DNA from 4 places in the Streptomyces sp. NPDC058401 genome. Region 4 is predicted to be linked to each of the others. Evidence: riboswitches for the same ligand, from Rfam matches in the RefSeq annotation. Region 4 holds a riboswitch; each other region holds the start of a gene.
The links. A riboswitch is a leader RNA that binds a small molecule or an ion and turns the genes downstream of it on or off. The one in region 4 is predicted to bind cobalamin.
Positions count from the first base shown of each region.

Region 1 (3,401 bases), on a different contig from region 4:
CCTGCTCGACGCCATCGAGCGGCGCATCGACTTCACCACGGCGCAGGGCAAGGAGTACCGCCTCGGCGAGAACCTCGCCACGATCATGGTCCGCCCGCGCGGCTGGCACCTCACCGAGGAGCACCTGGAGATCGACGGCCGGCCCGTCCCGGCCTCGCTCGTCGACTTCGGCCTGTACTTCTTCCACTGCGCCCAGCGGCAGATCGACGCCGGACACGGCCCGTACTTCTACCTCCCCAAGCTGGAGAACGCGTACGAAGCACGGCTGTGGAACGACGTGTTCGTCCTCGCCCAGGACCTGCTCGGCATACCGCGCGGCACCGTACGGGCCACCGTCCTGATCGAGACGGTCACGGCCGCCTTCGAGATGGAGGAGATCCTCCACGAACTGCGCGAACACAGCGCCGGCTTGAACGCGGGCCGCTGGGACTACCTCTTCAGCCTCATCAAGACCTTCGGCCACCGCACCGACTTCCAGCTCCCCGACCGGGCCGCCGTCACCATGACGGCCCCCTTCATGCGGGCCTACACCGACCTGCTCGTCCGCACCTGCCACCGGCGCGGAGCCCACGCCATCGGCGGCATGGCGGCCCAGGTCCCGAGCAAGGACACCGCGGCCGACTCCGCCGCGCTCGCAGGCGTCCGCCTCGACAAGGAGCGGGAGGCGGAGGACGGGTTCGACGGATCCTGGGTGGCCCATCCCGGGCTCGTCCCCGTCTGCCGCGCGGTCTTCGACAACGTCCTGGGGGACCGGCCGCACCAGCTGGACCGGACGCGCGAGGACATCGACGTCACGGCCGCCGACCTGCTGTCCGTCCGCCGGATCGCCGCTCCGCCGACCGCGGAGGGCGTCCGCTCCAACGTGGCCGTGGCGCTGCGCTACTTCGACGCCTGGCTGCGCGGCAGCGGGGCCGTGGCCCTGAACGGCCTGATGGAGGACGCCGCGACCGCCGAGATCGCCCGCGTCCAGATCTGGCAGTGGCTCCGCCACGACCGCGTGGACCGGGGCACGGTCATCGACCTCCTCGACGCCGAATGCGCGGCCCTGGAGGCCGAGGACCCGCGGGCACGCCCCCTCGAAGCCAGGGAGATCTTCGTGAACACCGCCCTCTCGGTGCGACTCCCGGCCTTCTTCACCCCCGAGGCCTACACCCGCCACCTCGTCCGCCACCTCGTCCGCCGCACCTCCCACGCCCTGCGGGTGACAGCGTGAACGCCCCCGTAGCGACCCCGCTGCTCCGGCGGATGGTGCAGGCGGGGCTGCTGGGCCGCAAGACCGGCTGCGGGTTCCACATGTACGGCCGGGTCTGAGGGGCCCGGCAGACCTCCGGCCATGAGGGTGCGCCGGAGGCGACCAGGGACGGTGGGGGTGTGGCGAGTGGTGTCGCCGCACCCCCACCGTGCGTGCCGGTCACGGCACTGGAAGCCGCCTGCTAGAAGGAGGTCCAGGTGTAGGTGACCTGGTCGCCGGCCTTCAGCTTGAACTGGCAGCCGCCGACCGGGGTCGGCGTGCCGTTGACGGAGATGCTCCAGTAGGCGACGCCGCCACCGCTGACGTTCTTGATCGTGTCCACCGAGAAGTCGCTGAACGAGGCGTACCAGGCGCCGTCCCAGGTGAAGTGCTTCTTCTTCGCGGCGTCGTCCAGCGCGGCCGTCGGCGTGGGCACGGCGCTCGGGTTGGCGCCGCCGTTCGTCCCGTCGCACGGGTGCGTCCCGCCGGTGGGGGTGGTCACGTCGTGCCCCTTGGTCTTTATCTTCCCCTTGAACAGCAGGCCGCCCGGGCCCTGCACCGTGAGGCTGACCTTGACCGGGGCGTTCGTGTGCGGTGCCGGCTTGGCGTGGGCGACGGCGGGCGCGGTGGCGAGCGCGAGCCCCAGGGCGGCCGTCGTGACGAGGGAGCGACGGACGAGGTTCGGGCGCATGGGTTGCCTTTCGGGCAGGGCCGGCGCAGCCGGGCCCCTCCGCTGCGGCATCGCCCTGCAGCACCGTTCCCCGATGCGGCGGGAACAGGCTGTGGCGAGTCGGCGACTCAAGGCTCCGCGCTGCAGTCCGTGACAGTGGGAGGCGGTACGAGCCGCATGGCGGGCTATCCGACTCGGGGCGCGCAGGCGCCCCACACGGTTGCAGGTCAGCGCCGGATTCACACCGGCTTCCCCCTGGCCACACGGCAATTCAGTTGTCACCCGGTCCGACCGGGCACACGCATCGTACGGTCGCGACAACGTGCTGACCAGTGGCGGCTTTCGGGCGTTCCCGGCGGACTCGCCGACTCGCCGCCCCGCTGTCCCGTCCCCGTGGCTGCGCGCCGCGAGCGCGCCGGTCCGGCGATACACGCCCCCGTATATCGAGTGAATACGGGCTGTGGATCGCCCGTTCCTACTGTTCGGTTCATGCCCCGGCCACACACGGCGGGGGCGGAAACGGGCAGGGAAGGGACGCGAGATGCAGACGGCGGAGCGGGACGCGACGAGCGCGGAGACACCCCGGGGGAACGCGGTCCGGGCAGTGCCGGACGTCCACCTGAGCGAGGCCCACCTGGCCGCGGCACGAACCGTGCTGGACGAAGCGGTGGGCCGGGACAACGTCCGGCTCGCCTTCGTCAGCGGATCGCTGGCCGCGGGCCTGGGCCACGGCCTGTCGGACATCGACCTCTACGTGGCGACGACCGACGACGCCCCCCGCCCCGAAGTGTCGTACGAACGCGACGGGTTCGTCGTCCAGCTGACGCCGGTGTCACACGCGGAGCTCGACCGCATCGTGCGGATCTGCCGCGGCTACACCGACACCGCGACCGACCGGTGGCAGACCGGTCTGAGCGATGTGGAGCTCCAGCGCGCCGTGCGGTTCTCGATCGGCACCGTGCTGGCCGACAACGGCAGCGGCGTGCCGGAAGCCGAGCAGGCCCGGTCGACGATCCGGCGGGTCCTCATGAACCGCAGCGCCTACCAGCTCAACAGCTACGCCGAGGACGCGCTGGGGGCACTGCAGGTGGGCGACACGCTCACGGCGCTGCAGACCTCGCTGATCGCGGTGGAGCTCTCCCTGGAGTGCGTCCTGAGCGGCGTCGGCGACGTGTACCTGGGCCGCAAGTTCCACCTGCGGCGCGCGGCCCGCTCCGCGGCGCTGGGCGAGGTACTGGACGACGTGTGGGAGTCCCTGCGCCAGCCCGCCGACCTGGCCTGCGCGCAGACCGCCCGGCAGATCGTGGTCCGCCGGCTGCTGCTGGTCTCGCACCTCGTGGCCCACGCCCTCCTCGGCGGCTGGGACGCCCCGCTCGAACGGGTCCCCGGGTTCACCGACCGCCGTGCCGCGGGCGGTCCGGTGCGCAGCCCCTGGGTGACCCCCGTTCGCTTCTGCGACTCGTGGGGGATGTCCGGCCCGGACATCGGCTACCGCGTGAC
Region 1 covers NZ_JBHXKA010000021.1:398-3,798, reverse strand. The annotation lists gene aceB (malate synthase A) at 1-1,213, shown strand, start outside; gene ACFWNV_RS10625 (DUF4430 domain-containing protein) at 1,434-1,922, opposite strand; cobalamin riboswitch at 2,063-2,202, opposite strand; gene ACFWNV_RS10620 (hypothetical protein) at 2,443-3,401, shown strand, end outside.
Region 1: linked by a shared signal. The riboswitch ahead of ACFWNV_RS10625 (DUF4430 domain-containing protein) and the one ahead of ACFWNV_RS10180 (ribonucleoside triphosphate reductase) in region 4 are both predicted to bind cobalamin.

Region 2 (3,401 bases), on a different contig from region 4:
GCCGGCGCCGTCGTCGACGGTCAGGGCCAGCTTGGCGGCGGTGCCGGCGGTGAAGGCCGACTGGGCGACCCACTGCGGGGCACCCGGGGTGACGGGGGCCGGCGGGGCGGTGGTGAATCCGCCGCCGACGACGGCGCGCAGTGCGTCGATGGAGGCGTAGGCGGAGGGCGAGGTGTCGGCGGGCTTGTACTTGAATCCGCCCGCCGGGTTGTACTGGTTGGCGATCAGGAAGTCGATCGGGGTCTTGCCGTTGGCGGTGAGGAAGTCGCCGGTCTGCGGGTTGATGCCGCAGGCGTTCAGGCCCGCCACGCCCCAGCCGTTGGAGCTGGTGTTGACTCCGTACAGGGAGTTGAAGGCGCCGGTGGTGGCGGCCAGCTTGCCCTTGAGGAAGTTCTTGGCCTGCACGACGTCCGCGTCCGTGTTGGGGACGCCGGAGACGCAGAGGGCAGCCATCGCGGCGCCCGTCATGTCGACGTCGCCCGCGGAGTTGAGGACGGTGGGGTTGCCCTCGGCCTTGTTGTAGGTCCAACCGCCGTCCACGTGCTGGTTGGCGCGGATGCGGGTGACCATGGAGTCGGTGAGCGCCTGCGGGATGCGGTGGGCGCCGCCCTGGGTCTTGGCCCCGCGCAGCGAAAGGGCCGCGAAGACCGTGCCGTTGAAGTTTCCGGACGGGCCGAAGTAGCCCGCCTCGGCCGTCTGCCAGTAGGAGTAGACGTTCGCGACGAGGTTGCGCGAGGCCGAGACGCGGGCCGGGTCGATGCCTGCCGCGTAGGCGTTCAGGGTGCCGCGCTCGTAGTCGGTGACCACCGGAGAGGCCTGCGGCCAGGCCGCCGTGGAGAGCAGGTTGCGGTAGACCGTGCGGGCGTTCTTCGTGGTGTCGCCGCCCGGGTAGACGTCGACGACGGCCGTACCGGCGGCGGCGAAGGCGCTGAACGCCCATTCGTTGGACAGCCCGGACCCGGCGTACGAACCGTCCGCCGCCTGGAGCGACTTGAGGTAGGTGACGCCGTTCGTCTTGGACGTGGCGATCTGCGCCGGGCTGGAGGTCGCGGAGGCGGGCAGTGCGGTGAGGACGAGGGCGCCGAGCGCGGCGGGCACCGCGAGCGCGAGGCGGCGGGAGGTACGGGGACGGGACATGGCCTGCTCCTGGAATCGGCGAACGCCGGCCACCGCCTGAGCACGCCCGCACGTCACCGCACACGAGCACGGCCGGGGCATGGTCGGAGGGCCGCCGTCCGGAACGCGTGGTACGGCTTCCTGTAGTGCATCGCCGCTTGGGCATTCGGGCTCGGAACGGCCCCCGCCGTCCCACACCGCTGCGCGTCAGCTCCGGCTTCGCACCGGATTCCCCCACGTGGCAGCCCAGGACGCTACCGGAGTGATCAAGGCTCCGCCAGCCACCCGGAGGGCGGGCAGCCGCCGGACCCGCGCCGGTGCCCGGGTGAGCGCCCCGTGAGACTCACGCCACCTTGACGCGTCACCGACATCCGTGTTGCACTCCGGCTGATAACTGCTCAGTACCAGGGGAAGCCGGTCGAATTCCGGCGCTGACCCGCAACCGTAGGCCCGGGGCGTCCCGGGTGAGCCGGAATGCCTGGGGCTGGGTCACAAGTACGAAGAACGCCGTCGCGGACTGCGGTGTGGTCGTCGCAGCCTCCCCATGGCCCATGAGCCCTGCGGGGGCGCATCGCCACGTACCCGGCCGCCCGGCAGAGACGAGGGCCGCGGTGGGGACCGAACAGCAGGCGCAACGGCGTGCGGGAACGAGACGGCGGTTCCTCTCCCTCGTGACCGCGTCCTTCCTGACGCTCGGTGCGGGAGTGGCCTTCCTCACGGTTCCCACCTCCGCGAACGCCGATCCGATCGAGCAGTGCACGGCCACCAACGGCGCCGTCGTCGCCGTGGACTTCGGCCCCTTCGGCGGCAAGGTCGAGCGCGGCTGCGACACCACCCCCACCACCGGCTACGAGCTGCTGCACACCGGCGGCTTCACCACCGAGGGCACCGTCCACGACGGTGACGGATTCATCTGCCGGATAGGCAACGGCTCCTTCAACTCCGGTACGCAGTACCCCACTCCGGCCAAGGAGGACTGCGTCCTCACCCCGCAGGCCACCGCCTACTGGTCGTACTGGACCGCCTCCCCCGGCCAGAAGAGCTGGACCTACAGCTCGCTCGGCGCCATGTCCCGCACCCCGCAGCCCGGCGATGTGGACGCCTGGGTCTACGGCGGCACCGACGTCGGGGGCACCTCGGGCAGGCCCGGATTCTCCCCGGACGACGTGCGCGCCGGGGGAGGTTCCACCCCCGATCCGACCGTGCCGACGGCCCCGCCCACCGTGCCCGCGGGGTCGGTCGACGTCGCCGCGGCCGCCCGCTGGGTCACCGGGAAGCTGACGGACGGGGAGCGCGTCGTCGACGAGGGCGCCACCACCCCGAACCATTTCCTCACCACCGAGGCCGTGTTCGCCCTGAAGGCCGGCGATCCGCAGAGCCCGGCGGCCAAGAAGGTCGCGGGCTTCCTCGCCGCACCCGCGCAGACCGATGCGTACGCCTACCCGGCCGGCAAGGACAAGATCCCCGACGCCACCGCGGCCGCCCGGCTCGCGCTCGTCGCCGAGGCCACCGGCAAGGACCCCCGCGCCTTCGGCGGTCACGACCTGCTCGGCGACCTGCTGACGTACGTCTGCCCGCGCGACATCGGTGACGGCGAGAACATCGAAGGCTGCCTGACCAGGGGGGACTTCCGCACCACCGGCCAGTCCGAGGCCCAGGCCATGGCCGTCATCGCCCTGCTGAACGGAGGCGTGACACCGCCGGGGGACGCCGTGAACCGGCTGACCGGGCTCCAGTGCGAGGACGGCGGCTTCACCTCCATCCTCATCCGCGCCGGCGAATGGTGCGACAGCGACGCGAACTCCACCGGGCTGATCACGCTGGCCCTCAAGCGGGCCGGCGGTCACGACGCGGCCGTGCAGAAGGCCCGCGGCTGGCTCAAGAAGTCCCAGCTGGCGACCGGTGCTTGGCCCTCCGCCTCGTACCTGACGACCGGCAGCCCGGCCTCCACCGCCTGGGCCGCCCAGGCCCTGCGCGCCCTCGGCGACGGGGCCTTCGCGGACGCGGGCGTCTCCTGGCTCTCCCGGCACCAGTTCCCGGGGGCCGGTTTCGGCTTCGAGGAGGACGACACCGAATCGCGGCTGTTCGCGACCGCCCCGGCCGCCGTCGCGGGCGCCAAGAGCGATCTGGTGGCGCTGACCACGAAGAAGACCACCCCGCCGACGACGCCGCCCACCACGCCGCCGGTCACTCCCCCGGTGACCCCGCCCGTCACCCCTCCGGCCGGTGACGGGCCGGACCTGCGGAAGGGCTCGGCGTACCTCGCCGACCACAGCCGTCTGATC
Region 2 covers NZ_JBHXKA010000021.1:14,465-17,865, forward strand. The annotation lists gene ACFWNV_RS10675 (hypothetical protein) at 1-1,137, opposite strand, end outside; cobalamin riboswitch at 1,277-1,351, opposite strand; cobalamin riboswitch at 1,479-1,617, shown strand; gene ACFWNV_RS10680 (prenyltransferase/squalene oxidase repeat-containing protein) at 1,728-3,401, shown strand, end outside.
Region 2: linked by a shared signal. The riboswitch ahead of ACFWNV_RS10680 (prenyltransferase/squalene oxidase repeat-containing protein) and the one ahead of ACFWNV_RS10180 (ribonucleoside triphosphate reductase) in region 4 are both predicted to bind cobalamin.

Region 3 (3,401 bases), on a different contig from region 4:
TCTCGGGGCCGCCCGATCCGGGGTCCAGGTACGAGGGACCGGGTCCGGCCTCGCCGATCCATCCGGCGTCGGCCTGCGGGGGGATCGCGTAGCCGAGGTGCTGGAGGCTGTAGAGGACGTTCATGGCGCAGTGCTTGACGCCGTCCTCGTTGCCCGTGATCAGCGCCCCGCCCACGCGCCCGTAATAGGCGTACTGGCCCTGCTCGTTCAGGATCGAGGAGCAGGCGTAGAGCCGCTCGATGACCTGCTTCATCACCGAGCTGTTGTCCCCGAGCCAGATCGGGCCGCACAGCACGAGGATGTCGGCGTCCATGATCTGGCTGTAGAGCACCGGCCACTGGTCGCTCTCCCAGCCGTGCTCGGTCATATCGGGCCAGACACCGGTGGCGATGTCGTGGTCGACGGCGCGGATGAGCGAGGTCCGCGCTCCGGCCGACTCCATCACCGCGCGGCTCTTGCCGATCAGGCCCTCGGTGTTGCTGGGCTCGGGGGACCGCTTGAGCGTGCAGTTGACGTACACGGCGGTCAGGTCGGAGTAGTCGAGGTCGCGCGCGGGATCGATAGCCACCCGCCCAGCCTCACCGGCGACCGCCGTGGCCGCCACCGGGCCGCGCCCGTCCGGGCTCAGCCCGACGTCGGAGCCGGCGCCCGGGTCGGGGTCACAGGGATTCGATCATCGCGTCCGCGCTCGCCGCGTTCAGGGCGAGGCGGACGTTGCCGAGCACCGCGAGCCGGATGAGGGCCCGTACGTCGTCCCCGTGCGGGTGCGAGGCCAGCGGGTCGAAGAAGAACACCAGCAGGTCGATCTGCCCCTGGGTGATCAGCGAGCCGATCTGCTGGTCCCCGCCGAGCGGCCCGCTGCGCAGCGGGGCGACGTCCAGGCCGAGCCGCCGGTTGATCAGGGTGCCGGTGGTGCCGGTCCCGTAGAGCCGGTGCGGCTTGAGCTCGGCGGCCTTGCGGTCCGTCCAGGCGAGCAGGTCGGCCTTGCGCGCGTCGTGGGCGACCAGGGCGATGCCGCGCGGGCGGTCGCTGCGGCCGCTCGCTCCGGTGAGCCAGCTCGGGTCGGCCAGCGGGTAGAGGTGCACGGCCGCGGCCCGCAGCTCCTCACGGCTGATGGAACCGTCGCCGTCGACGTCGACCCGGTCGAAGGAGAGCGCGTCGAGCGAGCCGTCGATGCCGGTCGCCCCGAAGAGGCGCTCGTACTCCGCGCGGTCGATGCGGCCGTCGCCGTCCCGGTCCAGGGCGTCGGCAAGGGCGTCGAGGGCCCGCAGGGTGGACTCGCGGAAGTAGCGGTCGCCGTCGAAGGCGTCGCGCGCGGCCGCCGCGACGAACTCCTGCTCGCTGATCCGGCCGCCCCGGTCGGTGTCCGATGCGGCCTGCAGCTGCGACCACAGCTCGGAGTAGGCGTCGTGGAGAGCGGCCCTGCGGCGGGTGTCCCCGGGCTCGGTGAGCCATTCGGCGAGGCGGCCGGCGTAGGCGATGAGGTCCTCGCGGCCGAGGTGCCCGTCCCCGTCCAGGTCGTACGTGCGGAACAGCGCGGCGACGCGGGGCAGCCAGTCTTCGGCGGTCACAGACATGCGGAACTCCCTTTTCAGGTGGGGCTATTGAGGCCGATAGTAGCGGTGGGAACACGGTGCGTGACGCACAAGCGGAATACGGTCACCGCATGGCGCGATTGGGGCGGGTTGTGACCGGTCCGCGCGGCCGACTAGGGTCAGCGGGCCTTGGTGTTCGGGAAACCGGTGGGAAACCGGTGCGGCCCTCGCCACTGTGATCGGGAAGTCCGGCTCCACTCCTGCGGGAAAGCCACTGGGCTGCGCGGGAGGTTCCGCGCTGCCCGGGAAGGCGGAGCATGGACGTCAACCCGTGAGCCAGGAGACCGGCCGGGGCGCGTTGTCCATCCACGAGGTGCTGGAGAGGTCTCCCTACCCATGCATATAGCCGAGGGGTTCCTGCCCCCTTTGCACGCGGTCGCCTGGGGCGCCGCGTCCGCCCCCTTCGTCGTCCACGGCGTCCGCGCGCTCACCCGCGAGGTGAAGGCCAACCCGGAGAGCACCCTGCTCCTCGGTGCGGCCGGAGCGTTCACTTTCGTCCTTTCCGCCCTGAAGATCCCTTCCGTGACGGGCAGTTGCTCGCACCCCACGGGCACCGGGCTCGGGGCGATCCTGTTCCGGCCGCCGATCATGGCGGTGCTCGGCACGATCACCCTGCTGTTCCAGGCCCTGCTGCTGGCGCACGGCGGGCTCACCACCCTCGGCGCCAACGTCTTCTCGATGGCCATCGCCGGCCCGTGGGCGGGGTACGCCGTCTACCGGCTGCTGCGGAAGTCCGGAGCCCCGCTGATGGTGACCGTGTTCTTCGGCGCCTTCTTCGCCGACCTGGTCACCTACTGCGTCACCAGCGTGCAGCTCGCCCTGGCCTTCCCGGACCCGGCCTCCGGGTTCATGGGCTCGCTCGCGAAGTTCGGGGGGATCTTCGCGGTCACGCAGATCCCGCTGGCCGTGAGCGAGGGGCTGCTGACCGTCCTCGTGATGCGGCTGCTGATGGCGTCCAGCAAGTCGGACCTGGTCCGGCTGGGCGTCGCGAAGCTGACGGCCACCCGCACCGGAGAGAAGGCGGCGGCCTGATGAGCGGGATGTCCAAGAACGCGAAGATCAACACCCTGCTGCTGCTCCTGGTCGCGGCGCTCGCCGTCCTCCCGGTCGCGCTGGGGATGGGCGATCACAAGGAGGAGCCCTTCGCCGGCGCCGACGCGCAGGCCGAGACGGCGATCACCGAGCTGAAGCCGGACTACGAACCCTGGTTCTCCCCTCTCTACGAACCCCCGTCCGGCGAGATCGAGTCCGCACTGTTCGCCTTGCAGGCGGCCCTGGGAGCGGGCGTGCTCGCCTACTACTTCGGCGTCCGCAAGGGCCGCCGCCAGGGGGCGGCCGCTGCTGCCGCTCCCGCTCCCGCCGCCGCCCCGGAGGCGTAGCCGGGTGCTGCCGATCGACGTTGCCGCGCACAGCAGCCGCTGGCGCGGCCGGCACCCGCTGGAGAAGGCCCTGCTCGGGATCGGGCTGACGGTCACCGCCGTGTGCCTGCCGCCCTGGCCGGGCGGGCCGCTGGTGGCCGCCGCCACCCTCGCCGTGCTGCTCGGCCCGGCCGGGGTGGCCGGCCGGCAGCTCTGGCGGGCCTTCCGGATCCCGCTCGGCTTCTGCTTCACCGGGGCGCTGCCCCTGCTGTTCGCCGTGGGCGGCCCGGCGGGACCGGTGTCCCTGGCCCCCGACGGCCCCCGGCTCGCCGCCGAACTGCTGCTGCGCACCTCGGCGGCCTCGCTCGGGCTGCTGCTGTTCGCCTTCACCACCCCGGTCTCCGACGTGCTGCCCCGGCTGGTCCGGGCCGGGGTGCCGGCCCCCGTG
Region 3 covers NZ_JBHXKA010000150.1:1,440-4,840, forward strand. The annotation lists gene ACFWNV_RS34285 (flavodoxin family protein) at 1-568, opposite strand, end outside; gene ACFWNV_RS34290 (methylglyoxal synthase) at 660-1,577, opposite strand; cobalamin riboswitch at 1,709-1,903, shown strand; gene ACFWNV_RS34295 (energy-coupling factor ABC transporter permease) at 1,932-2,627, shown strand; gene ACFWNV_RS34300 (energy-coupling factor ABC transporter substrate-binding protein) at 2,627-2,974, shown strand; gene cbiQ (cobalt ECF transporter T component CbiQ) at 2,979-3,401, shown strand, end outside.
Region 3: linked by a shared signal. The riboswitch ahead of ACFWNV_RS34295 (energy-coupling factor ABC transporter permease) and the one ahead of ACFWNV_RS10180 (ribonucleoside triphosphate reductase) in region 4 are both predicted to bind cobalamin.

Region 4 (3,401 bases):
ACTACCTGACCCCGGACGGCGAGAACGGCAAGCACGAGCGCTACGGCGGCCTGCTCCGCGACCGGCCGCTGCCCGTCCCGCCCAAGACCGGGAACTGGGAGCTCGCCAACCTCCAGCAGGAGGTCCGCACGGCCCGCGCCGCCGGCATCGACGGGTTCACCCTCGACCTGCTCTCCCTGACGGGGAAGAACCGGGAACGCTGCAACCTGCTGATGGAAGCCGCCCGTTCGGTGGATCCGGGCTTCAAGGTCATGCTGATGCCGGACATGACCTCCCTGGGCACCGACGACCCGGCCGTGCTCGCCGACCTCCTCGCCGAACTCGGCAGGGCCCCGGCGGCCCACCGGCTCCCCGACGGACGGCTGGTCGTCTCGCCGTTCAAGGCGGAGGAGAAGAGCGTCGCCTGGTGGACCACGGTCATGGACATCCTGAAGTCCCGGCACGGCATCCGTACCGCCTTCGTCCCCCTCTTCCTCGACTTCGGGGCGCACAGCGGCGAGTTCGGGCCGATCAGCTACGGATTCTCCGAGTGGGGCAGCCGCAGCTACGTCGGCCAGGAGAGCTCCACGCGCGACGTGCGGCGCGCCCACGCCGCGGGCAAGATCTGGATGCAGCCCGTATCGGTCCAGGACGCCCGCCCCAACCAGGGCATCTACGACGAGGCGGGCAACACCGCGACCCTGCGCGCCACATGGAACCGCGCCATCGAGGACGGGGCCGACTGGGTCCAGCTCACCACGTGGAACGACTACAGCGAGGGCAGCCAGTTCGCGCCCTCCCTGCACAACGGCCACGCCTACCTGGACCTTTCCTCGTACTACCTCACCCGGTTCAAGACCGGCGGCTGGCCGAAGATCGTCCGCGACACGCTGTACCTGAGCTCGCGCACCCAGTTCGCCGCCGCGGACCCGAGCGGCGCCCAGTCCCTCGTGATGGCGCTGCGCGGCGGCAGCGCCGCGGCCCGGGACACGGTGGAGGTGCTGAGCTTCCTGACCGCGCCCGCGAGCATCCGTACGGCCGTGGGCGCGGCCGGGGACACGCACGCGGCCCCGGCCGGGGTCCACGCCGAACTGCTGCCCCTGGCTCCGGGCACCGGCTCGGCGTCCGTGGTCCGCGAAGGCAAGGCCGGGGCCCGGGTGGAGCTGCGCTACCGGGTGGACCGCACGGTGGAGGTGCAGGACCTCCAGTACTACGCCGCCACCAGCGGCCGGAGCTGAGCACGCGGGGCCCCGGCGCGATCCGCCGGGGTCCGGCGCGGTCCCGGGGCTCCGGCACCGTTCCGCAGGGGCTGAAGTCCCGTGGCTCGGGACCTTCGTCACCCCATATGTAGTGGTGGCCTTCAGCTCTCACATCTATATGTAGTGTTGGCCTTGCCGGTTCGGCGGGGCCTCTCCCCGACCGAGGCAACAGGGAACCCGGTGGGAATCCGGGACTGCCCCGCAACGGTGAGTCCGCCACGGCGGACGAGTCCGACACCTGCCGGCAAGGGCCTTCAAGAGTGCCCGCCATTCTTCCGTGCCGAGCCTCGTGGGAGGGCTGCCGTGACTGCTGTCGTCGACGCCGTAGAGACCGTGACCGAATACCTGGACCGCCGGGACTGGCGGGTGAACGCCAACGCCAACCAGGGCTATTCGCTCGGCGGACTCATCCTCAACGCCGCCGGCAAGGTCACCGCGAACTACTGGCTGGAACAGGTCTATCCCGCCGCCGTGGCCCGCGCCCACCGCGAGGGCGACCTCCACATCCACGACCTGGACATGCTCTCCGGCTACTGCGCCGGCTGGTCCCTGCGCACCCTGCTGACCGAGGGCTTCAACGGAGTGCCCGGACAGATCGACTCCGCCCCGCCCAGGCACCTGTCCTCGGCCGTCGGCCAGATCGTGAACTTCCTCGGCACCCTGCAGAACGAATGGGCGGGCGCCCAGGCCTTCTCCTCCTTCGACACCTACCTGGCGCCCTACGTCCGCCTCGACGCGCTGACGTACGACCAGGTCAGGCAGTGCGTCCAGGAGCTCGTGCACAACCTCAACGTGCCCTCGCGCTGGGGCACCCAGACCCCCTTCACCAACCTCACCTTCGACTGGACCTGCCCCGAGGACCTGCGCGAGCAGATCCCGGTGGTCGCGGGGGAGGAGACCGGTTTCACCTACGGCGAGCTCCAGGCCGAGATGGACATGATCAACCGGGCGTACATCGAGGTGATGACCGAAGGCGACGCCGCCGGGCGGGTGTTCACCTTCCCCATCCCGACCTACAACATCACCCGGGACTTCCCCTGGGAGAGCGAGAACGCCGAGCGGCTCTTCGCGATGACGGCCAAGTACGGGCTCCCGTACTTCCAGAACTTCATCAACTCCGAGCTCGAACCCCACATGATCCGCTCCATGTGCTGCCGGCTCCAGCTCGACCTGACCGAGCTCCTCAAGCGCGGCAACGGCCTCTTCGGCAGCGCCGAGCAGACCGGCTCGCTCGGCGTGGTCACCCTCAACTGCGCCCGCCTCGGGCACCGTTACGCGGGCGACGAGCCGGGGCTGCTGGCCGAGGTGGACCGGCTGTGCGAACTCGCCAAGGACAGTCTCGAAATCAAGCGGATCACCGTCCAGGACCTGATCGACGGCGGTCTCTTCCCTTACACCAAGCGGTACTTGGGCACCCTGCGCAACCACTTCTCCACCATCGGGGTCAACGGGATCAACGAGATGGTCCGCAACTTCAGCGCGGACGCCCACGACATCACCACCCCCGAGGGCCACGCCCTCGCGGTCCGCCTCCTGGACCGGGTCCGGGCCCGGATGGTCGACTTCCAGGAGAGCACCGGCCACCTCTACAACCTGGAAGCCACCCCCGCCGAGGGCACGACGTACCGCTTCGCGAAGGAGGACCGGGCCCGCTTCCCCGGCATCCTCCAGGCCGGCACCGACGCCAACCCGTACTACACCAACTCCTCGCAGCTGCCCGTCGGCTGGACCGACGACCCCTTCGAGGCGCTGGAGCGCCAGGACGAACTGCAGGGCAAGTACACGGGCGGCACCGTCCTGCACCTGTACACCCCCGAGCGGATCCCGACGGCGGAGGCCTGCGCCAAGCTGGTCCGGCGCTCGCTGGAGACCTTCCGGCTCCCCTACCTGACGGTGACCCCGACCTTCTCCATCTGCGCGGACCACGGCTACCTGGCGGGGGAGCAGCCGAACTGCCCCACCTGCGGGGCGGCGTGCGAGGTCTGGACCCGGGTCATGGGCTACCACCGCCCCGTGTCCTCCTTCAACATCGGCAAGAAGGGCGAACACGCCGAGCGCGTCCACTTCAAGGCGACGGTGTGAGCGCCGCAGCGGCCGGCGGGGCGAGCGAAGGCGTGAGCGCCACCGCGCAGCCGGACGGGGTCATCCGCATCGGCGGCTGGT
Region 4 covers NZ_JBHXKA010000019.1:84,704-88,104, reverse strand. The annotation lists gene ACFWNV_RS10185 (endo-1,3-alpha-glucanase family glycosylhydrolase) at 1-1,217, shown strand, start outside; cobalamin riboswitch at 1,358-1,499, shown strand; gene ACFWNV_RS10180 (ribonucleoside triphosphate reductase) at 1,542-3,320, shown strand; gene ACFWNV_RS10175 (anaerobic ribonucleoside-triphosphate reductase activating protein) at 3,317-3,401, shown strand, end outside.